Regions from separate parts of the Aeribacillus sp. SP014 genome, predicted to be linked through region 3. Evidence: riboswitches for the same ligand, from Rfam matches in the RefSeq annotation. Region 3 holds a riboswitch; each other region holds the start of a gene.
What was found. A riboswitch is a leader RNA that binds a small molecule or an ion and turns the genes downstream of it on or off. The one in region 3 is predicted to bind thiamine pyrophosphate.
Positions count from the first base shown of each region.

Region 1: it holds a riboswitch for thiamine pyrophosphate, as region 3 does, so the genes downstream of both, thiT (energy-coupled thiamine transporter ThiT) here and tenI (thiazole tautomerase TenI) in region 3, are expected to answer to the same signal.
Region 2: it holds a riboswitch for thiamine pyrophosphate, as region 3 does, so the genes downstream of both, thiC (phosphomethylpyrimidine synthase ThiC) here and tenI (thiazole tautomerase TenI) in region 3, are expected to answer to the same signal.

Region 1 covers NZ_JBSRXI010000001.1:919,619-930,647, forward strand. The annotation lists gene ACVIJU_RS04530 (winged helix-turn-helix transcriptional regulator) at 329-736, opposite strand; gene ACVIJU_RS04535 (DUF4242 domain-containing protein) at 863-1,396, shown strand; gene ACVIJU_RS04540 (acyl-CoA dehydrogenase family protein) at 1,784-2,839, shown strand; gene ACVIJU_RS04545 (Arc family DNA-binding protein) at 3,009-3,176, opposite strand; gene ACVIJU_RS04550 (SPFH domain-containing protein) at 3,192-4,034, opposite strand; gene ACVIJU_RS04555 (hypothetical protein) at 4,284-4,532, opposite strand; gene pdxR (MocR-like pyridoxine biosynthesis transcription factor PdxR) at 4,608-6,047, opposite strand; gene ACVIJU_RS04565 (carbon-nitrogen hydrolase family protein) at 6,906-7,862, shown strand; gene menC (o-succinylbenzoate synthase) at 8,127-9,236, shown strand; gene thiT (energy-coupled thiamine transporter ThiT) at 9,278-9,838, opposite strand; TPP riboswitch at 9,907-10,010, opposite strand; gene ACVIJU_RS04580 (DUF418 domain-containing protein) at 10,181-11,029, shown strand, end outside.
Region 2 covers NZ_JBSRXI010000001.1:2,879,286-2,890,314, reverse strand. The annotation lists gene prmA (50S ribosomal protein L11 methyltransferase) at 1-401, shown strand, start outside; gene ACVIJU_RS14125 (16S rRNA (uracil(1498)-N(3))-methyltransferase) at 413-1,168, shown strand; gene mtaB (tRNA (N(6)-L-threonylcarbamoyladenosine(37)-C(2))-methylthiotransferase MtaB) at 1,174-2,520, shown strand; gene deoC (deoxyribose-phosphate aldolase) at 2,590-3,249, shown strand; gene ACVIJU_RS14110 (Na/Pi symporter) at 3,324-4,271, opposite strand; gene rpsU (30S ribosomal protein S21) at 4,614-4,787, shown strand; gene ACVIJU_RS14100 (GatB/YqeY domain-containing protein) at 4,807-5,253, shown strand; gene ACVIJU_RS14095 (YkoP family protein) at 5,732-6,286, opposite strand; gene ACVIJU_RS14090 (MGDG synthase family glycosyltransferase) at 6,429-7,538, shown strand; gene thiC (phosphomethylpyrimidine synthase ThiC) at 7,586-9,328, opposite strand; TPP riboswitch at 9,464-9,579, opposite strand; gene ACVIJU_RS14080 (NfeD family protein) at 9,772-11,029, shown strand, end outside.
Region 3 covers NZ_JBSRXI010000001.1:3,208,564-3,219,592, reverse strand. The annotation lists gene ACVIJU_RS15790 (CYTH domain-containing protein) at 1-203, opposite strand, end outside; gene ACVIJU_RS15785 (UPF0738 family protein) at 316-684, shown strand; partial or broken gene ACVIJU_RS15780 (GTP pyrophosphokinase) at 697-1,327, shown strand; gene ACVIJU_RS15775 (NAD kinase) at 1,349-2,143, shown strand; gene ACVIJU_RS15770 (RluA family pseudouridine synthase) at 2,159-3,058, shown strand; gene mgtE (magnesium transporter) at 3,163-4,527, shown strand; gene ACVIJU_RS15760 (monovalent cation:proton antiporter family protein) at 4,553-6,406, shown strand; TPP riboswitch at 6,461-6,569, shown strand; gene tenI (thiazole tautomerase TenI) at 6,709-7,308, shown strand; gene thiO (glycine oxidase ThiO) at 7,310-8,425, shown strand; gene thiS (sulfur carrier protein ThiS) at 8,433-8,636, shown strand; gene ACVIJU_RS15740 (thiazole synthase) at 8,643-9,410, shown strand; gene ACVIJU_RS15735 (ThiF family adenylyltransferase) at 9,407-10,420, shown strand; gene thiD (bifunctional hydroxymethylpyrimidine kinase/phosphomethylpyrimidine kinase) at 10,435-11,029, shown strand, end outside.

The DNA.
Region 1 (11,029 bases), 2.3 Mb from region 3:
TTTAAAGCTGTAAGCGGGATTTTTAAAGTGATGCTTTAAGAATAGGTAGGTGATCAAGCATACTGGATTTTACGGAAGGTGTTGAAAAAGGAGAACAACGGAATGATGATAACCTGGAATAGGGGATTTATAATATGGACTTCGTATTCGTTAGACAAAGGGAAATGAATTTATGTGAAAATTGGTATCTAAGAGGCTAGACGCGTGGAAAACTCCTCCTGAAAGGCAATTGCCGGAGCTTCCAGCACGCCTATCCTTAAACTAGTCTTAGAGGACCTGACAGCATTTTTATTTAATATTTTGAAGCTCACTTTCAATAGAAATAACTTCAACATTTTGGGCAAGTTCGCCTGTTTTTTTTGGAATAATAGGCAATGTCCACCTCATCACCTGTAGCCGGGTCAATCAGTTTTTTATAACATTTTTTTAAATGTTTGCTTCCCCAAATAATTAGTGCATTGAAAACATGCTCTAAATCTTTTCCGCTTTGTGTTAATACATAGCGGTATCGAGGTGGATGCTGTGAATAAAGCTCTGATTGAACGAGGCCTTCTTCTTCTAAATATCTGAGACGTTCCGAAAGCAAATTGGAAGAAATTCCCGGTAAAGCTTTTTTAATTTCATTAAAAAGTGCATTTCCGTTTAAAATTTCATGAATAATTAACAGTGTCCAACGATCTCCAATGATATTAAGTGATTGCGCGATGTTGCAAGGGATATCATATCTTATTTTCATAAACTAATCTCCTCCATTTGTTACAATCCATTTTAACATAAAATAATTTAAAAGTGATTAAGTTGATTTTTTGAACTAAGTATATTAAAATGACTTTATGATAATAAAAAAGTGGGGGATAAAAATATGGCGCTATACTTAATTGAATCATCCTTAAATGGTATTGTATCAGCAAAAGAGGAATTAGATCAAAAAGTTTCAGAGCTTCAAGGAAAATTAAACGAAAATCAGGCATCATTAATTGAACTTCAAGTATCAAAGGATTTCTCACGCGCATTCTTTATTGTTGAAGCAGAAAATCAAAAAGCTGCCACTGAAACGTTAAAAGATATTCAGATACCTATTCATCTAGTAAAACAAGTTCGTCTTGTTGGAAAAGAACTCGAAGATGTAAAGAAAAATAATGAAGTTGTCAATTATTTGGTTGAATGGAATTTACCAGAAGATTTGACAATGGAACAATATTTGGAGAGAAAGAAGAAAAACTCTGTACATTATCAAGAAGTTCCTGAAGTAACATTTTCGAGAACTTATGTTTGTGAAGATATGACAAAATGCCTTTGCTTCTACGATGCACCAGATGAAGAGGCTGTTAAGCGTGCCCGCAACGCAGTAAAAACACCAATTGACTCCATTACGGAAATATTGGCAGATAAATAATCAATTTTAATAACCTTTTTTTAAGAGGCGGGGCTGTCCGATAAGTCCCTAAAATGAAGCAAGTGGAGAAAAACAATGCGTTTCTCTCCACTTGCTTTTATATTTTTTCGATTTTTATCTGAAAGTAGCTGGCGGATGCCGGCTACTTTCAGGAAGTTGTAATAAACCAAGCATTGGTTTATTGTCTTTTTTTTTGCAAAGCTCTTTTGAAATACATATACAGGTTCATCTTTATCAAAAAAATAGGAGAGGCGGCAAAATAAAGATTGATTTTTTGAACCTAATATAATAAAATAACTTTAAACCGACTAAACACGTAGGAATTATTTATTTAATAATAATTGGAATGCCTGATTTCGGACATTATGAACGCGGGTGATGATTGAAATGAATAGTTTGGACGAAAAAGTTGAAACGTTGGAGCAGTTAATTGAAAAAGAATTGAAACCATATGTAAAAAAAATTGATGCGGAAGGTTTTTATCAGGAGCAATATTTGCGGGAGCTAGGGAAAGCTGGATTTTTCTCTACGAATCATAAGTCGCAAAAGGAATATATTTTACAAGAAATGAAAGTAGTAGAAGAAACAGCAAAATGGTGTATGACGACTGCATTTTGCCTATGGTGCCATCTGGCCGCTTTAACTTATGTGCGAAATTCCAATAATCTTTCATTAAAAAATAAATTGCTCCCTTTGTTGGAGAGTGGAAAAATTTTAGGTGCAACAGGCTTATCGAATCCGATGAAATATTATGCAGGACTTGAAAAATTGCACTTAAAGGCAAAACCTAAAGAAGATGGTTATATACTTTCAGGTGTTTTGCCGAATGTATCCAATCTAGGTGACAATCATTGGTTCGGTGTGATTGCTGAGGTGGATGAACACAAACGAATCATGTGCTTCATTCCGAGCAATGCAGAAGGATTAATATTAAAGGAAAAAAATGATTTTCTAGGTTTAAATGGAAGCGCAACATATTCTTGTACTTTTCAAGATGTTTTTGTCCCGAATGAGTGGGTTTTATCTGACGATGCGGATCTTTTTGTGGAGAAAATCCGCCCGGTTTTCATTTTATATCAAATACCTCTTGGTTTAGGTGTTATACGATCTTCCATCGCCTCCATTGAAAAGGTTATTAATAAACAAAATGGCTGCAACAGCTTTTTGAAAATACAGCCGGGTCAATTGAAAACACAAGAGCGCAAAATTCAAGATGACATTCATGCATTGTTCAGCGGTCAAAGACTCGATTGGAAAGAAATTGCAAAGATACGTTTGGAAGCTGCTTATTTAACCCTTGAAGCTGTACAGGCAAACATGCTTCATCACGGAAGTGCCGGATATCTCATGCATAGTGCACCTTCCCGCAGACTCCGCGAAGCGTATTTCTTTGCTAATTTAACACCAACAGTGAAACATTTAGAAAAAGTTCTTCACTCATAAAAAATCCCTCATGGTTATCCATAAGGGATTTTTTGTATGTGCTGGGCATCTGTACATTCGCCAAGCTTTAAAGCAGCAGTATTTTGTTTAAGACAAGGGTGTCTAGGGCGCCAAGATCTGAAGGAAGTCAGCAGCCAATTTTCGACTTGCGGAAAAGATGATCGATGTTTTATTCTTTCTCCTTTTTTTTCTTTAACCTTCCTTCGCGTCGAGCAGCGTCCCGCAATAAAAATTCAATATGGGAATTGACGCTGCGGAATTCCTCTTGCGCCCAACGTTCAATAACGGCATACAATTCAGGATCGATTCTTAAAGGGAAATTTTTCTTTTTTGCCATGATGCGACACAACCATTAATATAGACTTCCGGTATTTATGACCGGCTGGGTGCCGCGATCGGAGATGATCGCAACCATTAAATTATTCACCATGTTAACCTTTCTTTCTTCATCAAGCTCAATCGTTCCGTTGCTAGCCAGCTGCTCGACAGCCATTTGGGCCATGCTGACGGCTCCTTCGACAATCTTTTTTCTCGCAGATAAAACGGCGGCTGCCTGCTGGCGCTGAAGCATGGCGCTGGCAATTTCAGTCGAGTAAGCTAAATGAGTCAGTCTAGCTTCTATTACTTCAACTCCAGCGACGTTCAACCTTTCTTGCAATTCATCTGCCAGCTCTTTTGAAACAACATCGGCGTTGCCTCTTAATGTAATATTGTGGTCATCAAACGTATCGTAAGGATATTTCGTTGCTACATGACGAATGGCAGCCTCGCTTTGGATTTCCACGAATTCTTCATAATCATCCACATCAAAAGTTGCTTTTGCGGAATCGATTACTTTGAAGACGATGACCGAGGCAATTTCAATCGGATTCCCTTCCACATCGTTTACTTTTAGCTTTTTGCTGTTAAAATTTCGAACGCGAAGGGACACCTTTTGTCTAATAGTTAATGGAACCGTTAAAGCAAGGCCACTTTTCCGAATGCTTCCTAAATAACGTCCGAAGAAAATGACAACGTTTGCTTGATTCGGCTGTACAATGGTAAGGCCGCTTCCAAGCAGTGCGGCAAGAACAACCAATACAATTGCAGGAACAATAAACTCCTGGATAAATGTAAAAGCTGCTCCGAGCAAAAGTGCAACGATTAATACAATTCCAATAAACCCGTCAATAAACCATGCCTTTTTTTCTTTCAACTTTCATTGCCCCTCTCATATTATTATTATATTAAAATGATATCACTTTTTGAAATAAATGTAAATTATTATTGTCAAAAAATTTTGGCGAAAAACGTTTTTGGAGCTATGAAAATTCAATGAAAGCCAAAATAAAAAACCTCAACTAACAACCATGCTAAACGTCATTTCGTTAGCAAGGGCTAGTCGAGGATTTCGGTTTAAATATATTTAGTTCATTATTGTTTGCATAGATTCATTTCTTTAGCATTAAAACAGAAAAATAAGACATACAATGAGGATGACAATAAACAATAAGGTATAAATCCATGTCAACGAGCGAACATTGCGAAAGGAGCTTGTTTCATATTCCCTTGACCTTGCGAGTTCATCATGGGGACTGTTCCCGATCGCTTTATATGTTTCTATTTTGTTCCCTACTTCTTTTCCGATAAACGCAGTTAAAATGAGTGCAAGTACACAAATAATAATGCCTACGGTCAATAACATACTATACATAAAACCATCTCCCTGTCTCTTTACATTGTGGTAGAGAATTGATTCGTTAATGTCCTTGCTTGATAAAATAGAAATTTATTTATGCTGAATATTATAAAATGCATCAGCAAATCTTTTTATTCCTTCATTTATATTTTCTTCATTTTCTCTTGCGAAGGTAAAACGGACATATTTTGTACTTGATCCAAGCGTTGAGCCCGGAACATAAATAACCCCGCGCTTGATCGACTCTTCTAGCAGCTGGATCTCATTAAAGTCTTTCTTTATTTTGCACCATAAATGAATGCCTCCTTGTGGGATATAAAAATCAACATCGTCTTTTAAGTAGAATCGAAGGCTTTTGACAATTTGATCCCTTCTGTTTTCGAGCCGTTTGACTAAGCAGTTGATATGGGCATCGAAGTCGTCAGATTCCAGAAAATCATTGGCAATCCATTGAGTAAAGCTGGCATGACCGAAATCCACTTGCTGTTTGGCATCAGACAATCTTTCAATCACAGGCTTTGGTCCAATAACCCAACCAATTCGCAAACCAGAAGCAACAATTTTTGACAATGAGCTGATATATAAGACATTTCCATGCTCATCCATTGATTTTAGCGGGTAGGTCTCTTCCCCATTAAAGGACGTTAAACTGTAAGGATCGTCTTCAACAATCGGTATTCCATACTCAGACGATATTTCCAATATTTTTTCCCGCCGGTTTTTATGAAGGAAAGCGCCTGATGGATTTTGGAAAGCAGGATTTAAAAAGATCATCCTGATTCGATGTTTTTTATGCAATAGAAGCAAATCATCCGGGTTTATACCGTCTTTGTCAACTGGTAAATAGAAAGGTCTAATTCCGGTTGATTTAAAGACCGGGAGACTGTAATAATACGAAGGCTCTTCTAATGCTATCGCATCACCCGGCTTTAATAAGCATTGGACGATTAAATATAAAGCTTGCTGCGCTCCTGATGTGATGAGAATGGAAGACGGATTTGTCTCAATTCTCCGATATCGTTTCACATGCTTTGTGATAGTTTTTCTTAATATCTCATTCCCTTGAGGATGATCATATCCTAGGCTTCCGATAAATGACCTTGTCGAAATGATTTCTCGCAAGGAGTCGATTGGAAAAAGATCTTCCGACAATTCACCGCTAGCTAAATTGATTAGTTTATGCTCTTCCATCTCTTTGCGTATTCTCTGGGTCACAGGTAAATTCGGCAAGAACGATCCTGCCTCAATATACCGATTCCAGCTTGGTACACGCTTCTTTGTCATGCCCCATATATCTTTGCTGATTGTTGTTCCGCTTCCTCTCTTTCTCTCGATAAGTCCGTTTGATTCTAATTCGTCATATGCAGCCACAACTGTGCTTCTGTTTATTTGCAGCTTATTGGCCAAAAACCGTTCAGAAGGCAGCGGTTTATCAGGGGGAAATGTGCCATCCGCAATTCCATTTTCAATATATTCGGCCAGCTGTTTATATATAGGCTTTTTTGCATTTCGATCCGGTTTCCAGTCCATATGCTTCACCCTTTAGATTTGCTTGGCACTTCCTGCTATATGGCAAGTTAACCAGGTTCTTTGTTATTTATCTATAGAATGTTCCTATTGAACATAATCGAAAATGTTGTTATATCCATCAAAATTTGAACCTGTTCAAACATTAATTATAACGCTAGATGAAAGAATAATGCCCATCCAATTCAGTAACATTTTACCCATCCACTTTTATTTTAACTTGGAGTTTTTAGCACATGATTTGAACGCTGCTGAAAAATCATTATCTTTTGTAACATGGACGCAATGCTTAAAGCTGTCCTGCCCGATTTTTTCTTTACTTGAAGTTGAAAACCCTTAAAATAGATGTGCGATTTTCGGCAAATTTATTTCACTTTATGGTTCGTCTTGGATAAATGGCTGTTGCAGTATTGAAATTGGATGATTGACAAAATCTTTGATTGGATGGTCCAAAAATTTTTGAACATTTTTATTATGAATAATATACTCCAATTCAAACCGTTTCTCATATTTTACGCTTAATGCTTCTATAGAATTAAGTGTTGATAGTTAGTTCGACACTCAGCCACAGCTGTATTGTACAAAGGAGCATGCTAAGAAATTACCATTAAATTACTTCAGATGAGATATCACATGAAAAGCTCTCATGGAAAAACATAATCCAATTATTTTGAACTCTAATACATGGGCCGGCCCTTCTATGCTTAAAAAGAGGATTATTCAAAGTGTTTTCCTTCCTGTGCAGATTTTTTTATGGAAGATGAATAGGGGGCAACTTCCGAAGGTTATTGACTTTGAAGGTTCATGAGCTTCGGCATTTAAGATGGCTTTAGATTTTTCAATTTGGTGGAGGGGAAGAATATGTCGAACAGAGCACAAAAGGTTAAAGTTGCTGTTATACAAGCCTCATCTGTTATTATGGACCGGGACGCCACGACAAAAAAGGCGGTTAGCCTCATACATCAAGCTGCTGAAAAAGGAGCAAAGATTGTTGTATTTCCTGAAGCTTTTATTCCCGCTTATCCTAGAGGCTTATCTTTCGGTACAACGATTGGGAGCCGTTCGGCTGAAGGGAGGAAGGATTGGTATAGATACTGGAGCAATTCTGTAGCTGTTCCGGACGAAACGACGGAACAACTGGGCGAAGCGGCTCGAAAAGCAGGTGTCTACCTTGTGATAGGCGTTACAGAAAGGGATAATGAATTTAGCGGCGGGACTCTTTACTGTTCTGTTTTATTTTTCGATTCTGACGGACAGTTGTTAGGAAAACACCGCAAATTAAAACCGACTGCAGCAGAACGGATTGTTTGGGGGGAAGGGGATGGAAGCACATTACCAGTGTTTGACACCCCTTATGGAAGAATAGGGGCGCTAATCTGCTGGGAAAATTATATGCCGTTAGCAAGGGCTGCGATGTATGCACAAGGAATTCAAATTTATATTGCCCCAACGGCTGATGCAAGGGAAACTTGGCAGTCAACAATCCGCCACATTGCTTTGGAGGGGAGATGCTTTGTTTTGTCTGCCAATCAATATGTGACAAAAGATATGTATCCGAAAGATTTGGCTTGTTATGATGAACTTGCTTCTTCACCTGAAGTAATGAGCAGAGGTGGTAGCGCGATTGTTGGACCGTTGGGCGAATATGTGGCAGAGCCCGTATTTGGCAAGGAAGACATCATCATTGCAGAACTGGATATGAAACAAATCGCCTATAGCCAGTTTGATTTTGATCCTGTTGGGCATTATGCAAGACCTGATGTTTTTAAATTGCTAGTCAACAAAGAGAAGAAGACAACTATTGAGTGGAAAAATTAATCTCATGATGAGACTCGTTTCTACGATTGATCTCATTATTTATTTGAGATTTTGCAGTTCAATAAACAATAAGGGAAATAAAGAAATCCCTTGCTCCTTTACATTAAGAAAGCGTTTATTTTATAATTAGTGTAAAACAAACGTTCGAGTGGATTCGCTATTTTAAGAAATATTTTCCGGGAAATATCGAGCCCTCTGGCGAATGGCAATGATTTTGTCGAACTTAGCTGAGAGCTTGTTTAAAAAAGGAGATGCTCTTAATTGATAAAAATTAAGAAAATTGTTTTGCATATATTACAGATGCGTTTGAAAGCCCCATTTTCTACTAGCTATGGAGACATTCACGATCGCGAATTGTTGATCGTAGAAGTAAAGGATGATGATGGTGCAGCCGGTTTTGGAGAAGGGGTTGCTTTTTCCATTCCATGGTATACAGAAGAAACCGTGAAAACAACTGTGCACATGATCGAAGATTTCCTCATTCCGATTTTATCAAAGACGTCGTTTCATCATCCTCGTGAGTTGGTTGAATCGTTTCGTTTTATTCGCAGAAATTATATGGCAAAAGCGGCTTTGGAAGGTGCCGTGTGGGATCTATATGCAAAACAGCAAAATATACCTCTTTCACAAGCTCTCGGGGGAATGAAAAAAGAAGTTGAAGCTGGGGTGAGCATCGGTATTCAGCCAACAATAAAAGATTTAATCAGTCTTATTGAACAATATCAGGAGGAAGGATACAAGAGAGTAAAAATAAAGATTAAACCAGGTTGGGATATTGAAGTAGTTAAGGAAATACGGAAGCATTTTCCGAACTTGGATTTAATGGCTGATGCGAACAGTGCCTATACATTAAAAGATATAAATCATCTAAAACAATTGGATGAGTTTCAATTAATGATGATTGAGCAGCCTCTTGCGCACGATGATATTGTGGATCATAGCAAACTTCAAAAAGAATTGGAAACACCGATCTGTTTAGATGAAAGTATTTGTTCCTTAGAAGATGCTCGAAAGGCTGTTGAACTTCGAAGCTGCAAAATTATGAATATAAAAATCGGCCGTGTTGGCGGTTTGACAGAAGCAAAAAAAATCCATGATTTTTGCAAAGAGCAAAATGTTCCAGTTTGGTGCGGAGGGATGCTTGAATCAGGGATTGGACGGGCCCATAATATATCCCTAGCGACACTTGAACAATTCACACTGCCAGGAGATATATCCAGTTCATCTAAGTATTGGGAAGAAGATATTATTGAACCGGAAATATCGGTTTATAATGGGAAAATTGCCTTGCCTGATAGCCCGGGGATCGGTTTTCATGTAAGCCGTGAAAAATTAAAAAAATACACTGTTGAAACGAAAGTATTTACCCTATAAACAAAATAATCCTCTGCATGTTTTGCAGAGGACTATTTTGTTTATTTTACAACCAATCTTGGCGCCGCCATAATGAGAATAACAGTAACGACAGCGCATAATACAAAGGCTCCTATCATCGTAATGCCGTTTACGATCAAAGAATAAACGACCGCTGACATTCCTTCTGGTGCATATTCTCCGAAGAAAAAGACACCGCTGATAAAATGCCAAAAATAACGTGCAAAAGCTCCGATGAAGATGCCAAAGATGATGAAAAAAAGAGCAGAGCTTTTCTTTCCATCTTTCAGCTTATTTTGGATAGTTTTACTGAAAAGACCGGCTAAACCGATAAAGGAAAAAGCTAGGAAATAGTCGATGAAACCTTGAACAGGCGTCAGGATGTATGCATCACCTAATACAATTTGCAATAATCCCCATAAAAGGCCGGAAATGAAGCCAATCTTTGCACCGGATCGAAACGATAATATGAGTACAGGCACCATGGCAATTGATATAGAAATGGCTGATGATAATTGAATGGAAGGGAGAAGATCAAGTATAACTGCCAATGCTGCAAAGATTGCTGCTTCTATTAATAGTAATAAACGATTTTTTTCCAAAAATAAAACCCCCTGTATATTATTTGCTATCAACAAATATCCATAAGGGGGAAAAAGGCTGTATCATGGATCAGTTACTTCCACATCCCTACGCTAGCATTAACTAACAGGTTCAAAGGGTCTGGACGAAATACCCGTCCACTCTCAGCATATAGCTCCCCTTGTGGATCTGTTGATATTCGAATCTTATGTCTATCATAATAGACTATAAGAAAATTGTCATTCTTTTTTCGCTATATTCAAATATTTAAACACGATAAAGCTGAAATGCAGCCTTTGGACAAAAAATAATGAAAAAAGGGCGTTTATAATAAGAACTTTTTTCAGAATGGGGGTTTTGATTTGAATCTTAATCGTGAGCGTTATGAAGTAGTGGATGTGGTGCGGGGGGCTGCGATATTTGGAATTTTACTTGTGAATATGGCGCATTTCAGCTATCCAGATGTATATTTATACCAAATAGGCAGCGAAAATTTTTTTACTGAAACATGGAGAACATGGGATTTTCTAACGAGAAATATTTTGGAAATATTTGTGCAAATGAAGTTTATTACAATGTTCTCATTATTGTTCGGATTTGGAATCATCATCATGGAGGAACGGGCTTTAGGAAACGGCAGGAACTTTGTTTCTATATATATACGCAGACTGGTGGTGCTTTTTGTATTTGGACTAATTCATTCATTTTTCATCTGGGATGGAGACATTTTAATGGATTATGCTGTGCTGGGGTTTCTTCTCCTTTTTTTCCGGAAGTGTTCCTGGAAAACCCTTTTGGTATGGACTGTATGTTTATTTAGTTCATATTTGCTCCTTATTGGTTTGATGACGGCTGTATCCAATGGTGAGGATGCTTTAGTCCAAAAAAGAGAGCAGGCTTCGTTACTGGAAGAGGAGGCAAGAAACGCAATCCATTCATATCAAAACGGAAGTTTTTCCGATATTTTCCATCAGCGTATTCATGATCGGTTTTTTTACATGTCTATGTCTGGCATGTGGCCTTTTCAACCGCTTGTCTATATAATAAACATGCTCCCATATATCAGCATGTTTTTAGTTGGCATGATATTTGCGAAACAAAAGCTTTTTCAAGAACCGGAGAAGCATCGAAGGTTATTAATAGCCATCTGGTTTTTCGGGCTTATCATTGGGCTTCCGTTAAATATTTTTGCGGTCAAAGCTGAAAATAGT
Region 2 (11,029 bases), 330 kb from region 3:
TAATTGATGTCGGTACAGGGTCAGGCGTATTGAGCATCGCGAGTGCTTTGCTGGGGGCCGATAAAGTCATCGCACTTGATTTGGATCCAGTTGCAGTGGACAGCGCGCGATTAAATGTTAAATTGAATAAAGTGCAGCATCTTGTTCAAGTCAAGCAAAACAATTTGTTGGACGATATCGATGTTAAAGCGAACGTAATTGTTGCAAACATATTAGCTGAAGTCATATTGCGATTTGTTCGTGATGCGCATGAGCGTTTAGAAAACGGCGGTTATTTTATTACTTCCGGAATTATTCAAAACAAAAAACACGAAGTGGAGCAAGCTTTAATCGAAGCTGGTTTTACGATTGAAGAGACGATGACGATGGAAGATTGGGTCGCCTTTATCGCAAAAAAATAGAGGGATTGAAGATGCAGCGTTATTTTATTCATTATGCAAAAAAAGAATTAACTGATATTATTGACATCACCGGGGAAGATGTCCACCACATTTCCCGGGTGATGCGGATGAAACAGAATGATCAAATTATATGTGTAACAAAGGATGGATATTCAGCCCTTTGCCAAATTGTTCAAATATCTGCCGATAAAGTATGCTGTTCCATTTTAGAGTGGATCGAGAACAATTCAGAGCTTCCGGTAAAAGTGATATTAGCGAATGGGCTGCCTAAAGGGGATAAATTGGAGCTCGTCATTCAAAAAGGGACGGAGCTTGGTGCTTCCAAGTTTATCCCTTTTAATGCTGCTCGTTCAATTGTAAAATTAAATGAAGGTAAAATAAATAAAAAATTAGAGCGGTGGAATAAAATTGCGAAAGAAGCTGCGGAACAGTCACATCGGACCATAATTCCTGAGGTGACGAAGCCAGCTTCATTAAAGGATGTCATTTCTTATGCTGCATCAGCCGATGTAAAAATTGTCGCTTATGAAGAGCATGCAAAAAAAGGTGAAACGAGCAATTTATTTCGTGCTTTAAATTCTTTGCAGCGGGGAGGATCATTATTCGCTGTTTTTGGACCAGAAGGAGGTTTTACAGCCGAGGAGATTAAGCAGTTATCCGATAACGGCTTTCTTTTATGCGGGCTAGGTCCGAGAATATTGCGGGCGGAAACGGCTCCTCTTTATTTATTATCTGCAGTATCCTATCATTTTGAACTGTCGAGGTGAAAAACATGCCGACTGTTGCTTTTCATACATTAGGATGTAAGGTAAATCATTATGAAACAGAAGCTATTTGGCAGCTATTTAAAGAAGCGGGATATGAGCGCCGGGATTTTGAAGCGATTGCGGATGTATATGTCATTAACACTTGTACGGTGACGAATACAGGTGATAAAAAAAGCCGCCAAGTAATACGGAGAGCGATCCGCAAAAACCCTGACAGTGTTATTTGCGTTACAGGTTGTTATGCGCAAACGGCACCCGCAGAAGTCATGGCTATTCCTGGGGTTGATATCGTTGTCGGTACACAAGATCGAAAAAAAATGCTCGATTATATTGAGCAGTTTAAGAAGGAGCGCCAGCCGATCAACGGTGTGACAAACATTATGAAAGCTCGGGTATTCGAGGAGATGGACGTACCTTCCTTTACAGACCGGACGCGGGCGTCTTTAAAAATACAAGAAGGCTGCAATAATTTTTGCACGTTTTGTATTATTCCTTGGGCACGCGGTCTCATGCGGAGCCGGGATCCAAAAGAAGTGATTAAACAGGCTCAAAAGCTGGTGGATGCTGGATATAAAGAAATTGTTTTAACCGGCATCCATACAGGAGGATATGGGGAAGATTTAAAAGATTATAATTTTGCGCAGCTTCTTCGCGATATTGATGCTGAAGTGAAAGGATTAAAGCGGCTTAGAATTTCTTCAATTGAAGCGAGCCAAATAACTGATGAAGTAATTGAAGTGCTGAAAACGTCCGATAAAATTGTCCGCCATTTGCATATACCGCTTCAATCAGGATCAAACAGCGTCTTAAAGCGGATGCGCCGTAAATATACGACGGAATTTTATGCTGAGCGTCTGAAACGGCTGCGGGAAGCTTTGCCTGGGCTTGCGGTAACTTCTGATGTGATTGTAGGTTTCCCGGGTGAAACGGAAGAAGAATTTATGGAAACATACAACTTTGTTAAAGAACACCGTTATTCTGAGCTTCATGTTTTCCCTTATTCGAAGCGGACAGGAACACCAGCTGCCCGAATGGAAAATCAAGTTGACGAAGACATAAAAAACGAACGCGTACACCGGCTGATCGCATTAAGCGATCAACTAGCAAAAGAATATGCCTCAAAATTTGAGGGACAAGTACTGGAGGTTATTCCAGAAGAACCTTATAAAGAAGCTCCAGACAGCGGCAAATATGAAGGATATACGGACAATTATTTAAAAGTTGTTTTTCCGGCGACGAAAGAGATGGTTGGGAAAATTGTGAAGGTGAAATTAACTAAGGCTGGCTATCCATATAATGAAGGACAAGTAGTCCGTATAGTCGATGAAGACTATTTACAGAAGTCTTCTTAATCTAGCTTTTTCTTGTGTAAAACAGACTTTGATGTAAGCTGTACCACTTTTTATGAAGGGAGCCTTCTCATGAAAAGGGATATTGCGAAGTATATTGACCATACTGTTTTAAAGCCGGATGTCACGCAGGCAGATATTGAAAAGCTTTGTTTTGAGGCGAAGGAGTACGGATTTGCATCTGTCTGTGTTAACCCCGTATGGGTGGAAACAGCAGCTAATTTGCTGCAAAAATCAGATGTGAAAGTTTGCTCAGTGATTGGTTTTCCACTTGGAGCAACAACTACTGAAGTAAAGGCATATGAAACGACAGAGTTGGTTCAAAAAGGTGCAGCGGAATTAGATATGGTGATAAACATCAGCGCATTAAAGGATCAGCGTTATCATGCAGTTGAAGAAGATATTCGTGCTGTCGTTGAAGCGGCAAACGGAAAAGCTTTGATAAAGGTGATTATTGAAACATGTCTATTAAATGTTGATGAGAAAAGAAAAGCGTGTGAGCTAGCTGTAAAAGCCGGAGCAGATTTTGTCAAAACATCGACAGGATTTTCTACCGGTGGTGCAACAGTTGACGATGTGAAGCTTATGCGTGCAGTAGTAGGTCCGAAATTCGGCGTGAAAGCATCTGGCGGAATCCGCGATTATAAAACTGCGATCATGATGATAGAAGCCGGTGCGACAAGAATTGGTACTAGTTCTGGAGTGGCGATTATAAAAGGAAGTGAACGTTAATCTATTATAATCACAGAATTGCTGGATTTTTTACATTTAGTTTAAAAAAAGTTTTCCCGCAGTTTGTTGCGGGATTATTTTTTTATCCATGCTGAAATAGTTTTTGTCCACCATAATACAAAATTTGCATATTGATTCGCAAACGGGAGAATGATTAAAGAAGTTATCAGGTTAAAAATCAGACTAAAGTGAGCGATTTGGAAATCTGGTTCATTTGTTAACAATTTTAAATTATTTGCGAAAAAAGGAATAAGCGGAACGAACAGGATCACTCCAAACACATTCAGCCAAAGATGGGCAAAAGCAGTATATTTCGCTTCTTGTTTAGAGCCGATCGAGGCCAATAAAGCTGTAATGCAGGTGCCGATATTTGCGCCGAGAACAAAAGCTAATCCTGTTTCTAATGGCAGCAGCTGTTCGTTCATAAAGCTCATGACAATTCCGATTAATGCAGTTGATGATTGAATAATTCCGGTGAAGACCGCGCTTATTCCGACAGAAAAAAGCAAATGGTCACTCGATTTGGCAAGCAGATCAGACATAACCTGCAGGTCAGACAAAAGAGAAGCAGCTTTTTCAAACCCGTTCAAAGCTAAAAAAATACACGATATGCCGAAGCATGAACAGCCTAATGAAAATAAAATTCTGTTTTTAAAAAGCATGAGAAGAAGAGAAATTGCAAACATCATCCCTAAATAGTCATCTATTTCAACGGCTAGAAATTCGGTCGTAAAGGTCGTCCCGACATTGGAACCTAAAATAATTCCAATTGCATCTTTAAACTTTAACAAACCAGCGGAAACAAAACTAACTGTAATCACCATCACTAGAGAACTGCTATGAACAAGAGCTGTTGCAATCATGCCGGTTAGAAAGGATTTGATTGGGGCATTCGTGCAGTTGTACAGCCATTTCTCTAGCTGCCTATGGGACATTTGCTGAAATCCGTATTTCATCATTGCCATTCCGCAAAAAAATAAAAGGAAACAAGAAAAACATAATAACAGCAATTGCATTCCCATGAAAACCACCTCATCAACAGTCTATGGACAAGGTGTCACAATAAGACCTTATGAACGAGTAATTTTTTTCAATCGAACTAGTTATATTTTTTCAGACAGCTGTTTAGCGGCTTTCAAACGATCTTGAATCATTTCCTCATATACATGATGAATTTGGAAATTCTTCCATACAAAAGCTGATATAAAACAGTCTTGTAAACCTGTCCGGTAAAAAAAAGTCATAAGGAATAGGAAAGATGTTTTGAACATTGACCAAATAAATCGATTATATTATACTAACTTAGTAAATGTTCTTTTTGATAAGGAACATGAACTGGCTTTGTTCGGAGGGAGGGAAAAAGGATGTCTAAAACGATCGTACGTAAAAACGAATCGCTTGAGGATGCTCTTCGCCGCTTCAGACGCCAAGTATCAAAAACTGGTACTTTGCAGGAATATAGAAAGCGCGAATTTTATGAGAAGCCTAGCGTAAGACGCAAGAAAAAATCTGAAGCTGCAAGAAAGCGTAAATATTAAAAGAGGGTGTATATTAATTATGGGTCTTCTTGAGCGTTTAAATCAAGATATGAAGCAAGCGATGAAAAATAAAGAGAAAGATCGCCTTTCAGTCATTCGCATGGTAAAAGCATCCTTGCAAAATGAAGCGATTAAACTCGGAAAAAGTGAGTTGACTGAAGAAGAGGAATTAACGGTACTTTCTCGAGAATTAAAGCAACGTAAAGACTCCCTCCAAGAATTTGAAAATGCAGGTCGTTCAGATTTAGTTGAAAAAGTGAAAGCTGAAATTGCAGTAATAACTGAATATATGCCTGAGCAATTATCTGAAGAGGAATTAATACAAATTATTAAAACAACAATTTCGGAAGTGAACGCAACGTCCAAATCCGATATGGGGAAAGTAATGGGAGCCGTTATGCCAAAAGTAAAAGGAAAAGCAGATGGCTCGCTTGTCAATAAATTGGTTCAGGATTTGCTTTCATAATTCGAGTAAAAAGCTTGCCGCTTTCTATGTGCGGCAAGCTTTTAAGTTTTTGCAGCGGATTCATCCTATGGACTGCGGCAGTCGATTAATGAATGTAGCTGCCTTGCAATTCATCAATAGTGGTTCAGTTGTTGATAGCAAGCTTGTCGGCGAAAGAATATAGCTGCTATGCAAATGTCCGCAAAAAATTGAGCAGAGGGCAACAATGAAGGAAAACATTCGGAAAGATCGCTGATCTCAATGAAGATTATCGGGAAAATACGGCGGCAATAAAGGAAAACCTATCGAAAAGAGCACACGTCTATCTAGCTGTGAGAACAGGGAAAAACGACAGCACTATTTGCTCTGAAAGGGAAAGGATTTATTTCGGAGTTAACCCAAATATTTTCATTGAAACCTCAATGGGATCAACATGACGGAGCGTATAAGCGGCGCCTGAGCTGTTCATACGCTCTTTTTTGATGAAGGGAAAACCGTTCTATCCATATAGTTTGAGCAGTTTTTCTTTTGACATCATTAAATATTTCGGCGGCCGCTTCAAGCTATCGAAACGATATTGAATGATTAAATACATAGGGGTAAATGTCAAAAGCTTATACCATTTATAAAATGGATTTTGAATGGCAAACGTTTCAAAGCCCAGCCGTTCAGAGCCTTTATTTAAAATAGTTATTCCAATAATCCCTTTCACATTGTGAAATTGTGAATGATTCCGCAAGTATTGAACGATATTTGGCAGCCCTTTTTCTGTTTTAGAGTAAATGTATCTTCCTTTTTGAATTTCGCTCTTAAAATGATTCAGTTCCTTCATTAAATAGACGTTATGAAGATGTATTTTTAACAGAAGATCATTTTTTTTAATTTTTGTACCGTCTGAAAGAATTATTTCCCTTCCTTTATATTTTGTCAATCGAACCCGGAAAATGTCACGATTATTCTCCTTGTCCCTCACATACTCAAGCCGCGAACAAAGGTAATAAATGGGATCCAATAGGCACCAAAACTTAAAAAAACAATATCTCAACCTTCCCATTTGCAACACCTTTCACTTTTTTTCTTACAGTTTATTTTTTAGCATACGAATTGTTTTTATTTATAAAAAATTTTTTTCGAATAGCCATGCGAAATTAAGAAAAAACTTTTAAAGAACTCCATCAATAACAATGGTGAGCGATATGAAAAAAATTTTATATCTTCCTTTTTTGACCATACCTTCAGGCCATCATCAAACAGCTGATGCCCTAATGGAAGGGTTGTTACGGCTTGATCCTGACATTCATTGCGAAAAAATGGACCTTTTGTCATCGAAATTTGGAAAAATAGAAAGGCTGATATCTTCCTTTTATTTGCAATGGATTGGCCGTTTTCCTAAATCATACAGCCATATGTACCACAGGTCAGTGCTCGCGGAACAAAAGAGCGCCAAAAGGTTTTTCCATTATGAGGCACTTTTTCTCCGGCATTTAAAAAAGATCATTGATGAATTGAATCCGAAAATGATTGTTTGTACCCATGCTCTTCCTTCCTACTTACTTGCCAGGCTGAAAGCCTCTTCTCAAATCAACATCCCTGTTATCAATGTATACACAGATTTTTTTATTCATCACCTTTGGGGAAAAAGAGAAATTGACTATCATTTTGTCGGTCACTCATATATGAAAGATTATTTGCTCGAAAAAGGTATAAAAAAAGAACAGATTTTTGTTACAGGGATTCCTATTCACCCAAATTTTACAAAAAGGAAAGATGAACATGTACATAGCATGCGCTTTTATCGAGGATTAATTTCGGGAGGAAGTTCAGGCGTCGGTTCAATAGAGAAGATAACGGAAAAAATCAGCCGCGATGATGATATCCATTATATGGTGTTATGCGGAAAAAACAGAAAGCTTTATGATCGATTAATAAAACAAAACCATCCACGAATTACTCCTTTACCTTACATCTCTTCAAGAGAACAAATGAACGATCTGTACAATCGCGTCGATTTTATCATGACAAAGCCCGGGGGTGTGACAATCAGCGAATGTTTATACAAAAAAATTCCTATATTTGTATACCACACTCTTCCAGGACAGGAAGAAATAAATTTGGAGAAATTAACAAAATTCGGGATGGTGTTTGATTTTCGAAATTGGCAAGAGGAAACAAATATTTCGGCCTCCATTATTCGAGCGCTGCAATCTAAGCAGCTATCAAAATTTTTATCGAAAGTGGATGAATATCATAAAAGTTTAGCTCCGATTGAACCAGCGGGATTGATCAAACGTTTAATGAATGAATAGCTCCTGGAAGCCATTAAAGCTTCTAGGAGCATTAGTTTGAAAATTATTTATCGATAAAGGGATGACCCGCCCTCTATAAATTCTTTTGCTTTTTGCCTCAAACCTTCCTGAACGAAATCAGAATCACTTGAACCGGCCATTTTTCTTAAATTGTGGGAAATTTTCATCGAGCAAAATTTTGGACCGCACATAGAACAAAAATGGGCAATTTTCGCTCCTTCTGCCGGCAAAGTTTCGTCATGATATTCGCGTGCCCGTTCAGGATCGAGAGAAAGATTAAATTGGTCGTTCCAGCGAAATTCAAAACGGGCTTTTGATAAAGCATCATCCCTTATTTGGGCGCCTGGATGCCCTTTTGCCAAATCTGCGGCATGGGCTGCAATTTTATAAGCAACAACACCTTGGCGCACATCCTCTTTATTGGGAAGGCCTAAATGCTCTTTCGGAGTTACATAACATAGCATGGCCGTTCCGTACCAGCCGATCATGGCTGCTCCAATGGCTGACGTAATATGATCATAGCCGGGAGCAATATCGGTTGTTAATGGACCGAGGGTATAAAAAGGAGCCCCCTTGCAAATTTCATTTTCTAAATCAACATTTTCTTTAATTTTATGCATCGGAATGTGCCCAGGGCCTTCGATCATGACTTGGACATCATGTTTCCAGGCGATTTCCGTCAATTCACCGAGCGTTTTCAATTCGGCAAATTGCGCTTCATCATTGGCATCTCGAATAGATCCGGGACGCAAGCCGTCACCTAATGAAACGGCAATATCATATGTTTTTAAAATTTCGCAAATCTCTTCAAAATGAGTGTATAAAAAGTTTTCTTGATGATGCGCCATACACCACTGCGCCATGATCGAACCGCCGCGGGATACGATTCCGGTCGTCCGTTTGACGGTCAAAGGGATATAGCGAAGCAGCACGCCGGCATGTATAGTAAAATAATCGACCCCTTGTTCTGCTTGCTCAATTAATGTATCACGGTAAATTTCCCATGTTAACTCTTCAGCAACACCATTAACTTTTTCGAGCGCTTGGTAAATCGGGACGGTTCCAACCGGCACGGGCGAGTTGCGGATGATAAATTCTCTTGTTGCATGAATATTTTTTCCTGTTGACAGGTCCATAATTGTGTCAGCGCCCCAGCGGATGGCCCAAAGCATCTTCTCAACTTCTTCTTCGATTGACGATGTTACAGCTGAATTGCCAATGTTGGCATTAATTTTTACATGAAAGTTCCGGCCGATGATCATCGGTTCACTTTCCGGGTGATTAATGTTGGACGGAATAATGGCCCTGCCGGCAGCGACTTCTTGACGAACGAATTCAGGATCCATGTTTTCACGAATCGCCACAAACTCCATCTCTGGGGTGATGATCCCCTTTTTTGCATAGTGCATTTGTGTAACGACAGCACCTTTTTTTGCTTTGAAAGGCTTTCGATGAAAAGGTGTGGCAATATTGTGATCTTCCCAATTGCGAAATCCATTATCTTCAGGCTTTACCTGGCGCCCGTCATATTCTACAACATCATGACGGTCTAAAATCCACTGTTTGCGTACAGCCGGCAAACCTTTATGAATATCTGCCTGAAAATCAGGATCTGTATAGGGACCGCTCGTGTCATAAACCTTTACAGGTTCATTTTCAAACGTTCCCGCTTCCGTTTTCGTGGGAGTTAATTGAATTTCCCTCATCGGAACCCGAATATCGGGTCTTGACCCAGTCACATAAATTTTTTTGCTTGCTGGAAACTGCATGTTTTCGAAATAATGTTTCATTTTTCTCCTCCTCCATTTTTTTATCTGAAGATGTGCATAGAAAAATAGGAGGGGAGATGGGATGTGAAAAATAAAAACGGGTTCGCTTTAGCACGAACCCGATCAATTCAATATAGAAAAAGAAGGCAATACAAATACTCCCGCTACCTACTTCCCTACGCTGGCATCATCCAGATCAGGTTCAAAGGGTTGAAGAACTTCAGGCGCGTTCTTCTCTCAGTCCAGCTAATTGGACACCCCTAGTAGATGGTTATATATTTTTTTTAATAGTAACATAATATGAAAAATAATGAAAATATTTTTTCGTTTCATGATGTTTGTAGAATTGTTGATTTTTGAAACTTTCTGCGCAATTGTCCGTAATAATATTAGGCAAAAAATAAGGGGGGAGAGGCCTGAAATCAAACAATAAGTTTTTCGCTATTTGCGCTCTGCTGCTCATCTTGTCGATTATTTGTGCGTCTTTTGATGCCAAATCAGCTGAAGGGAAAACCGTTTATTTTATTCCGATTGAAAATACAATTGAAAAAGGATTGGTGCATTTTATTAAACGATCCATTCAGGAGGCGGAAAAAGAAAAGGCGGATGTCATTGTTTTTGAATTGAACACTCCTGGCGGTGCTTTAGAGGCAGCGATAGAAATAGGCAAAATGATTATGGATACAGATATCAAAACAATCGCTTATGTAAATAAACATGCGATTTCTGCAGGGGCTTATATAGCATTAAGGGCTGATCAAATATATTACCATCCTGGCGGTACCATTGGGTCAGCGGCTGTCATTGACTCCAATGGCAATGCTGCAGAAGTAAAAGTGCAATCGTTTTGGAAAGCAGAGATGAGAAATGCTGCTGAGCTTCATGGCAGAGACCCTATGTTCGCTGAGGCGATGGTAGACAGCAGCTTGAATATGCCCGAATATGGTGCAGAAAAAGGAGAATTACTAACATTAACAGCAAAACAAGCGATGGAAGTCGGGTATGGTGAAGGCATCGCCAAAAGCCGGGCAGAGCTTTTGAAATCGATCGGAATGGAAGGTGCAAAAATCCAAGAGACTGAGGAGACGTTTGCTGAAAAAATAGCCCATTTTGTAACAAACATGTATACCATTCCGATATTATTAACGATTAGCGGTTTAGGATTTGTGTTAGAATTGTACACTCCTGGGTTTGGCATTCCTGGTTTTATTGGACTATTGGCGCTGTTTTTGTTTTTCTTCGGTCATTTTATTGCAGGGCTTGCGGGATTGGAAACGGTTGTTTTGTTCGTGCTTGGGGTTCTGCTTATAATTGCAGAGTTGTTTGTTCCAGGAGGAATTATTGGAGCAATCGGTTTTCTTTCAGTCCTTTTAAGTTTATTTTTAGCAGCTGATCATATAGGACATATGGCGGTTTCTCTTTTTATTGCCGGTTCCATTTCGATATTCACAATATTCATTTTGTCAAAGGTGATTGGTAAGCGTATGAAATGGTTTAAAAAAATTATTTTAAATGATTCAATCAGCACGGAGAAAGGTTATGTATCCAATCAAAATCGTACAGATTTAATTGGGAAAACGGGTGTAACTGTGACTGCTTTACGGCCGGCAGGAACAGTAATGACCGATGGAGAGGAAAGATTGGATGTTGTGACAGAAGGGACGTATATTGAGAAAGGAAAAAAAGTGAAAATTGTTAAAGTAGAAGGCTCACGAATTGTTG
Region 3 (11,029 bases):
TTTAATGTCAAAACATATTGATCCTTCTTTTTGCGAATTCTTAAAGCGGCGCCATGATTTTTCAACGCAAAACATTTTGTGTCAAAATAATAGTTTTCCTGCTCGGCAAAATCTTTTTCGGTCAATTGAAAAAAATCAGCTAAGCGGTGGAATTCTTCTTTTGTAAGCAGGTTTTTAAATTCTATCTCAAGCTCTTGAACCATCGGGCATTCCTCTCTATGATTAATATCAAAATAAGGTAATGTAGTTATGAATATGATACAATAAAATATACACGAGATGAACTTGAAATGTTTGATTGGAAGGGTGAACAGCATGAAAAAAAGAATTAAAGTGCTGGCGGTTAGCAAAACGGAAGACAAATTGCTGCTCGAAACGGAGCATGTCCATGATGCAGGGAATCTCGCAGCAAAAGGACAGATGCTGGTAGATTCAGACCAATTTTCTTTTATATACATATTGGATAATGGCGAAGACTTTCTTTACATAGATTTATCATCGGATATTTGGCTTCATTTAAAAGAAGCAAAAAATGAAGAGCTTCCTGTTTATGCTAAAGTGGGAGAAAAAGAAATTTTGCTTACCCAGTTTCACGAGGAGCTCGAATTTTTGCTTGAAAATATAAAGGGAAACGCAAATTACGGCGAGGAGATGGAAAAAATGGTCGAAAGCGTGTTTTATTAGGAGGGGGGCTTTATGAACTACAAGGAATGGGAGCAATTTTTAGCGCCTTATAAGCAGGCAGTGGAAGAATTAAAGGTCAAATTAAAAGGGATTCGTTCCCAATTTGAATTAAGAGGAGAGCATTCTCCAATTGAGTTCGTGACAGGCAGGGTAAAACCTGTGCCTAGCATTTTAGATAAAGCGAAGCGAAAACAAATTCCACTGGATAAAATAGAAGAAGAAATGCAGGACATTGCCGGTCTCCGAATGATGTGCCAATTTGTCGGCGACATTCAATTGGTTGTTCAAATGCTAAGAGATCGGCATGATTTGGAAATCGTGGAGGAAAGAGACTACATAACCCGAAATAAAGAAAGCGGCTACCGCTCTTACCATTGTTGTGGCCCGCTACCCAGTTCAATCGTTCGAAGGATTGAAAAAGGTTTTGGTTGAAATTCAAATTCGTACGCTTGCCATGAATTTTTGGGCGACGATTGAGCATTCTTTAAATTACAAATATAGCGGGAACATACCGGAACAGATTAAAATCCGCTTGCAGCGCGCAGCTGAAGCAGCTTACCGGCTGGACGAGGAAATGTCGCAAATACGGGGAGAAATTCAAGAAGCGCACGCGATATTTTCACGCAAAACAGAAACAACATAAAAAAAGGAGAATGATACTTAAATGAGGTTTTCGATCACATCAAAAGGTGATGAAACATCTAATGCTTTGGCGCAAAAAATCAGAACCTATTTGCTCGATTTCGAGTTTCAATATGATGAAGATCAGCCGGATATCGTGATTTCCGTCGGGGGAGACGGAACATTGCTTTATGCATTTCATCGATATAATAAACGATTGGATAAAACAGCGTTTATAGGAGTTCATACGGGGCATTTAGGATTTTATGCCGACTGGCTCCCGAATGAAATTGAAAAAATGGTGATTGCAATTGCTAAAACACCGTTTCAGATCGTTGAATATCCATTGCTTGAAGTGGTGGTCCGGCATAATGGCGGGAGTGAAGCCTCCTACCTTGCGCTAAATGAATGCACAGTGAAAAGCATTGAAGGGACTCTCGTCATGAATATAGAAATTAAAGGGCTTCTCTTTGAAACATTTCGAGGAGATGGGTTGTGTATTTCAACACCGACAGGAAGCACCGCCTACAATAAAGCGCTTGGCGGTGCTCTCATTCATCCTTCACTGCGGGCTATTCAATTAACAGAAATGGCTTCCATAAACAACAGGGTGTTCCGGACAATCGGATCGCCGTTAATTTTACCTGACCACCATACGTGTATGCTAAAGCCTGTCAATGATGTTGATTTTCAAATTACAATCGATCATTTAACACTTCTTCACAAAAACGTCAGGTCCATCCAATGCCGGGTCGCACAGGAAAAGGTAAGGTTTGCGAGATTTCGGCCTTTCCCATTTTGGAAGCGGGTCCGGGACTCGTTTATTGGCGACAGATAAAGGAAAGAGAAGAACATGGGGACATTTCAGCTTCATTGGGACATCAAAAAAGAACATCATGGCTGGCTGCTTAGAGAATTTTTGCGGGAGCATCATATTTCTAAATCCGCTTTAACGGATATTAAATTTAACGGTGGAAAAATTGTCGTTAACGGGAACGAAAAAAATGTCCGATACGTCTTACAAGAAGGCGATCAAGTAACCGTCCATTTTCCGGAAGAAAAGAGAAGCCAGTCGCTCATTCCAGAGAACATACCATTGGACATTGTTTATGAAGACGATTATTGCCTTATTGTAAATAAACCGGCGTTTTTGTCCACCATTCCGTCTAGAGAGCATCCGTCAGGAAGTCTTGCGAACGGGCTTTTACACTATTATGATCAACAGCGGCAAAATCTTACGGTGCATATCGTCAATCGGCTTGACCGGGATACATCCGGGCTGCTTCTTGTAGCCAAACATCGCTACAGCCATTTTCTTTTTTCAAAGGAACAGCAAAAAGGAGCGGTAAAACGGACATACATCGCAATTGTCCATGGAAGGATCAACGAAGACGAAGGCATCATCGATGCGCCAATTGCAAGAAAGGACGATAGCATCATCGAGAGAACTGTCAGGGAGGATGGAAAAAAAGCTATTACGCATTTTCGGGTCATAAGCCGCTTTTCTGACAAAACGGTTGTTGAGGTAAAGCCTGTAACTGGTAGAACTCATCAAATTCGTCTACATATGTCCTATATAGGTCATCCGCTTTTAGGAGATTCGCTTTATGGTGGACAAAAAGAAGAAATTGACCGCCATGCCCTCCACAGTCAGTCGCTGTCCTTCTATCATCCCGTTTTGCATAAAAATTTGACGTATACTTGCAAGCTTCCTCCTGATATGGAAAAAATAATTAAGCATGCGCGCCTGTAAGTGCATGCTTTTGTTATGAAAAAATATACGACAAAATCCGATAGATTTGTTAATATAGTAAAACACAAAACTTTTCGATATTTTTCCGGAAAGGAGGAGATTTTATGCAGCCTAAAACAGATGCACCGGAATACAGACAGTTGATGATTGACAAGCTGAGAGAGAACAATGTAGAGGAATTCCGTTCGCTGTTTTTTGAGCTACATCCATATGATCAAGCAAAATTTTTTCTAAAACTTGACCAGCCGGATAGAATGCTTTTATATCAAATTCTATCTCCGGAAGAAATGGCGAATGTTTTTGAAAATATAAGGGATGATAAAAACCGCTACAAATCGCTGCTTGAGGAAATGCATCCGGCATTTGCCGCCAAAATGATGGAATACATGTACGCTGATGATGCGGCAGATGTATTAAGTGAGCTGACAAAAGAGAAAATTTCCAGCTATTTAACCATCATGGACGCTCAAGCTGCCAAAAGCATAAGCGAGCTTCTTGATTATGAACAATTTACCGCAGGAAGTATTATGACAACCGAGTTCGTTGCCATTAATGCCAATTATACGGTGCGGTCAACGATGGACTTGCTGCGGAAAGAAGCTCCTGATGCGGAAACAATATATTATTTATATGTGATTGACGAAGAGAAACATCTTGTTGGCGTCCTATCGTTAAGAGATTTAATTGTTCATGAAGACGATACTTTGATTGCTGACATTATGAAAAAGAAAGTCTACTCGGTATCTGTGGCGGATGATCAGGAAGAAGTAGCAAGAAAGATGAAGGACTACAATTTTTTGGCTCTTCCGGTTGTTGATTTTCAACATCGTCTTGTTGGAATTATAACTGTTGATGATATTATTGATGTGCTGGACGAAGAGGCTTCTGACGATTATTCGAAACTGGCCGCTGTCTCGGATGTAGATTCATATGATCCGAATGCTGTTTCTGCTGCCAAAAAAAGATTGCCATGGCTTATTATTCTCCTATTTTTAGGAATGTTCACCGCCGGCCTAATCGGCCAGTTTGAAGAAACGTTGAACAAAGTGGCAACTTTAGCGCTCTTTATACCATTAATTGCAGGGATGGCTGGAAATACAGGAACACAAGCTCTCGCTGTTGCAGTAAGAAGAATTGCAACAGGCGAAGGTACTTCCGAACGCGTGTGGAAAATTATTCTCAAAGAAGCTGGAACCGGCTTGATAACCGGAACAGTATGCGGAATCGTTGTTGCACTGACAATTTTTATTTGGAAACAGAAATTTTTCTTAGGACTGCTAGTGGGTCTTTCCATATTGTCAACGCTGACTGTTGCGACAATTGCCGGGGCGTTTGTTCCTCTTGTCATGCACAGGCTTCGCATTGACCCGGCTGTGGCCTCCGGTCCATTTATTACAACGATTAATGATATAATCAGCATTTTGATTTATTTTGGCATGGCGACATTATTTATGAACTATTTGCTCTAACAAAATTAGCTAAAGGAGGATCAATATGGAATCACATGCAGTAACCTCTCTTGTCATCGTGCTGGTCGGCGCTTTTTTAACCCCGATTTTGCTGCATCGGTTCAAACTGACATTCATTCCTGTCGTCGTTGCGGAAATTATTGTCGGATTAATCATCGGGAAAACGGGATTTAATTTAGTGCAGGAAGATGTATGGCTGGCAACTCTCTCAACGCTGGGATTTATATTTCTCATGTTTTTAAGCGGGCTTGAGATTGATTTCACCATTTTCTCCAAAGGGAAGAAAAAAGAAGAAAAGCTGCCCAACGGAAAAAAAGCTCCTCATACTTTTTTGGTTGCGTCAATTGTTTTTCTTGGCATTTTCGTTGTTTCATTACTTTTATCGTATTTGTTAATGTGGATGGGATTTATCCGCAATGCCTTTTTCATGACGTTAGTGATTTCAACGATTTCTATAGGAGTAGTAGTGCCGACGTTGAAAGACGAGCAAATTATGAAAACAAACATCGGCCAAATTATTTTGCTGGTGGCTGTCATAGCCGACCTTGTCACCATGATTTTGCTGGCGGTTTTTGTCTCCTTAAACAGCGAAGGAGAAAGCAATACGTGGCTTCTGCTTCTTTTGTTTGCAGCAGGCGTACTGCTTTACTTCATTGGCAAAAGGTTTAAAAGTCGATCCTTTATTAAATCGATGTCAAAAGGAACGGTTCAAATTGGAACAAGGGCGGTTTTTACGTTAATAATAGTGCTTGTCAGTTTATCGGAAACGCTTGGGGCAGAAAATATTTTAGGCGCCTTCCTTGCGGGAGTTTTAGTCTCGCTTTTATCGCCTAATTCAGACTTGGTGCAAAAGCTAGATTCGTTTGGCTACGGTTTTTTAATCCCGATCTTTTTTGTCATGGTAGGGGTGGAATTGGATATATGGGAATTGATCAAAGATCCGAACCTTCTTTTGTTAATTACTTTGTTATTCCTTGCTCTATTCATCTCAAAGGTGATTCCCGTCTTTGTGCTGCGAAAATGGTATGATACGAATACAACGATTGCGGCGGCGTTCTTGTTGACTGCCACTTTATCATTAGTTATTGCGGCAGCGGAAATTGGACAGCGAATCGAACTGATTGATAAGCAAATGGCTGACGCATTAATAGTAGTTGCCGTGTTAACAAGCATTATCACGCCGATAGGATTTAAAAAATTATTCCCCAAAAAAATGGCGGTGCAGCCAAAAAAGAAAATTGCTTTTATTGGTGCAAATCAAATGACCCTTCCAATCACAAGAGAATTGGATAAAAATTTGTATGAAGCAACCGTATATCATACACAGCAAGACAAAATTGAAAACGGGACTGCTCAATCGGTATTTAAAATTGAAGTATTGAAAGACTATTCGATAGAATCATTGAATGAACACCACATAATGGAAGCTGATATAGTAGTAGTGGCTACTGGGGATGAAGAAAGAAATGCGGAAATTGCAACATATGCAAAAGAATGCGGCGTAGAACAGGTCATTGCCTCCATTTCTTCCCCGGAGTTGGATCAAACATTAAAAGAAAAAGGGATCAGCGTATTTTCCGTCATGCTGTCAACAAAAACGCTGCTCAGGGCTTTGATCGAATCGCCTGGCGTTATGCGGATCTTAACAAACCAAGACAACTCTCTTTATCAAATTAATATGAATAACCGAAAATATGATGGAATGAAGCTTCGATACTTTCCGTTTACAGGAGATTGTATCTTTGTCCGGATTTTTCGCGGTGAAGATTCCATTGTGCCTCACGGCGATACCGAATTGAAAAAAGGGGACCGCTTGATTGTAACGGGTTCCCGCAAATATGTAAATGAGTTAAAAGATGAGCTGGAATTTAGCAAATAATATTTGCAAACAAAACAAATTGTGATAGCATGAAATTAGTATGAAAATTTAATAAGCATCCACTAGGGGAGCCTTTGGAAAGGCTGAGATTAAAGTGTTGACTTTAAGACCCTTTGAACCTGATCTGGATGATGCCAGCGTAGGGAAGTGGGAATTTGAAACATATGTCTGATATTCCATTACCACTTTCCAGCAAGGAAGGTGGTTTTTTATTGTTTCCAGTCTCACCACTGGACAGCTGCTTTCCAGTTTTGAACCTTGAAAGACGAGTGTGAGCGTCTTTCTCATGAAAGGAATGTACAATGTTGGAGCTTCATGCCGTAACAGACGGAACAAAACCGGTCAATGAGCTAATACGCATAATTTTGTCCATATCAGATCATGTTGATTACGTTCATATACGAGAAAAAAATAAAAGACCATGTGAGATCATTCATCTCGTAGAACAGCTTTTGGCAAACGGGATGAGGAGAGAACAGCTTGTCATCAACGATCGGCTCGATGTTGCGCTCCTGACAGGCATTCAAAATGTTCATCTTCCGGGAACCGGCCTGCCGATAAAAAAAGTGAAAAGCGCTTTTCCGCAAATAAAAGCAGGCGTCAGCGTCCATTCATTAGAAGAAGCAGTAAAAGCAGAAGGAGACGGAGCAGACTATTGTTTCTTCGGAAACGTTTTTGAAACGAACAGTAAAAAAGGACTTCCGGCAAAGGGAACAAATTTGCTCGGAAAAATTGTTGGACACGTCAATATTCCCATTATCGCCATTGGTGGGATCACGCCTGATAATATGCAAAAAGTTTTAGAAAAAAAAGCAAGCGGTATTGCTGTTATGTCCTATATCTTTTCTTCGAAAGATCCAGAGAGCGCTGCCAAACTTTTTAGGAAAGGAGAAACTTTTTAAAATGAACGTTTTTGATGTTGGAATCATCGGGGGAGGGGTAATCGGCCAAGGGATTGCCTATGAGCTTTCGAAAGCAGGGCTGAAGACCGCCGTGTTTGAAAGCGGAGAAATCGGTGGAAAAGCAACCTCTGCAGCAGCCGGAATGCTGGGGGCCCATTCGGAAAATGAAAAAAGAGACATATTTTTTGAGTTATGCTTAGAGAGCCGAAATTTATACCCGAGCCTTGCAAACGAACTGTTGGAACAATCCGGTGTGGATATCGAGTTTGTTCAGGAAGGCATGTACCGGCTTGCATTTACCGAGGAAGAAGCCCGCTATCTGCAATCGCTTGCAGAAGATGAGGATGAGCTAGAATGGCAATCAAGGGAAAACGTACTGGCAAATGAGCCACATGTTTCTGAAGACATTGTGGGAGCTCTTTGGCTTAAGCATGACGGCCAAGTAAAAGGTTCATCTGTTTGCCACGCATATGCGAAAGGCGCTAGAAAATATGGTGCATCTATTTTTGAACAATGTCCTGTTTTCGACGTGATTAAAGAGGGAAAAGCATACAAGCTTGTCACTTCCCAAGGAGTTTTTATATGTGGAAAAGTCGTCGTTTCAAGCGGAGTTTGGAGTGGCTTTTTCTTTGAAAAGCTGGGGCTGAGAAATCCAATGAAGCCCGTTAAAGGAGAATGCTTAGCCATAAAACCGAAAAAACTGGTGATCAACAAAACAGTGTTTTACGAGCACTGTTATATCGTACCGAAAAAAGACGGCACCGTTATTATTGGAGCAACTTCTTATGAAAACGACTGGGATACGCATCCGACAGTCAAAGGAGTATCCGAATTAATGATAAAGGTTCAGAAAATTATGCCAGAAATCGGGTCTGAACCGGTCGTTAGTGCTTGGTCGTCGCTCAGGCCGCAAACAGCTGACGGCTGGCCGTATTTTGCCGAGCACCCGGAGCATGAGGGAATCTTTTTTGCGACCGGCCATTATCGAAACGGCATTCTTCTAGCGCCGATTACAAGCTTGATCGTAAAAGACATGATTTTGAAAACGAATCAATATGAGGGTTATGTTCATAGCTTTTCTTTAAACCGATTGCTTTCTGATGCGAAAGGGAGGTGATTAAACAGTGAAACTTCGCATCAACGGCCAGCAGATGGAAGTGGAGAATAGTGTTCGGAACATAGAAGATTTGCTGAACTTTTTTCAATTACAGGAAAGAATTGTTGTCGTTGAACGAAATGGTGAAATTGTTTCAAAAGAACAATACAGTATCCAGACATTAAATGATGGTGATCAAATTGAAATTGTCCATTTTGTTGGAGGGGGATGATGATTCATGTTAAAAATAGGTGATAAAACATTTCAGTCGAGATTAATGTTAGGAACTGGAAAATATCCGTCTTTTGAGATACAAAAAGAAGCTGTGGAAGCCTCAGGTGCTGAAATTTTGACATTTGCCGTCAGAAGAATGAATATTTACGAGCCTTCACAGCCAAATTTTTTGGAGATGTTGGATTTATCGAAATATACTCTTCTGCCGAACACGGCCGGGGCAAAAACTGCGGAGGAAGCAGTCAGAATCGCCAAGCTTGCGAAGGCATCAGGATTATGTGATATGATTAAGGTGGAAGTAATTGGAGATGATAAAACGCTTCTCCCTGATCCGATTGAAACATTGAAGGCATCAGAGATGTTATTGGAAGAAGGGTTTATTGTTCTTCCATATACTTCAGACGATGTTGTTCTGGCGAAGAAGCTTGAAGAATTAGGGGTTCATGCCATCATGCCGGGAGCATCTCCGATCGGATCAGGCCAAGGAATTGTCAATCCTCTCAATTTATCATTTATTATTGAGCAAGCAAATATTCCAGTCATTGTTGATGCCGGAATCGGTTCGCCGGCAGATTGCGCACTCGCCATGGAGATGGGAGCAGATGGAATCTTATTAAATACAGCTGTTTCCGGTGCAAAAGATCCTGTGAAAATGGCGAAGGCAATGAAGCTGGCGATTGAAGCAGGCAGACTTGGATATGAAGCAGGACGCATTCCGAAAAAACGGTATGCACAAGCAAGCAGTCCAACGGAAGGAATGTTAACGACATAATGGAACGATATTCTCGCCAAATCTTGTTTTCTCCTATTGGAGAAGAGGGACAAAAAAAATTGCTGAAAAGCCATGTGCTCATTGTTGGAGCTGGAGCACTCGGCTGTGCAAGCGCTGAAATGTTAGCCCGTGCTGGAATCGGTAAAATAACCATCATTGACCGTGATTATGTCGATTGGAGCAATCTCGGGCGTCAACAGCTGTATACAGAAGAGGATGCGAAACAAAAGCTGCCAAAAGCGGTTGCTGCCAAAAAACATTTGCAGGAAATCAATTCGAACATTTCGATTGAAGCGATTGTGGGCGATTTCTCAATTGATTTTATTGAACATGTAAAGGATGTCGACCTTATCATCGATGGGACTGACAATTTTGAAACGAGATTTTTCATCAATGATTTAGCGATGAAGCACGAAATACCTTGGATCTATGGGGCAGTAGTGAGAAGTTATGGAATGACCGTTTCCATCGTTCCGAAACAAACACCATGCCTCCATTGTATGCTTCAAGCGATTCCGTCTGACGGAATGACGTGCGATACAGTTGGCGTGATCAGCCCGGCGGTGCAAATCGTCGCCTCTTATCAAACAGCAGAGGCACTGAAATATTTAGTCAGCGGAGAGGTGTCCAAGCAGTTAGTTTCATTTGATGTTTGGACAAGGGAGCATTCTGCAGTGGACATGACAAAATTAAAAAAGGCCGACTGCCCATCGTGCGGACATCACCCGACATATCCATATTTGTCGGTTGAAAATGGATTAAAAACAGCGGTTTTGTGCGGAAGGAATACCGTACAAATACGTCCGCAGCAAAAACAGAAGATTTCGCTATCAGAAATTACCAATCGTTTGCGCCCGATCGTGAAAGACTTAAAAGGAAATGCTTATTTAATTTCCTTTCAGGCGGATGATTTCCGCGTTGTGCTTTTTCAAGACGGAAGAGCATTAATTCACGGCACTAAGGAAGAAGAGAAAGCAAAAGCTATTTATCAACGTTACTTCGGAGCTTAAATGGAGGTGTGTTTATGACCATTGGAAAAGCGTTGACGATTGCCGGGTCCGATTCAGGAGGAGGCGCGGGAATTCAGGCAGATTTGAAAACTTTTCAGGAGTTGGATGTATACGGAATGAGCGTGATCACGGCCGTTACGTCTCAAAACACATTAGGTGTTCATGGCGTCTACCCTGTTCCGATTGAAGGGGTGATCAGTCAGCTTGATGCAATTGCTGAAGATTTATCGCCAGATGCGGTCAAAACAGGAATGCTTTTTAATCAAGAAATCATCCAAATCGTCTCAAATAAAGTTCAAAAGCATGGATGGGAAAAAATTGTCGTTGATCCAGTAATGATTGCAAAAGGCGGACATCCATTACTTGAAGAGTCTGCCATCAACGCGCTCATCAACGACTTAATTCCGCTTTCGTTTATTGTGACGCCGAACATCCCGGAAGCGGAAGCGATCACGGGCATCGAGATAAAATCGTTTGATGATCGGAAAGAAGCTGCGAAAAAAATTTGCCAAATGGGAGCAAAGCATGTGATCATAAAGGGTGGACATCAGCCGTCGGGCAGCGAAATCATTGATTTGTTGTTTGACGGGCATGATTTTTATGAATTTA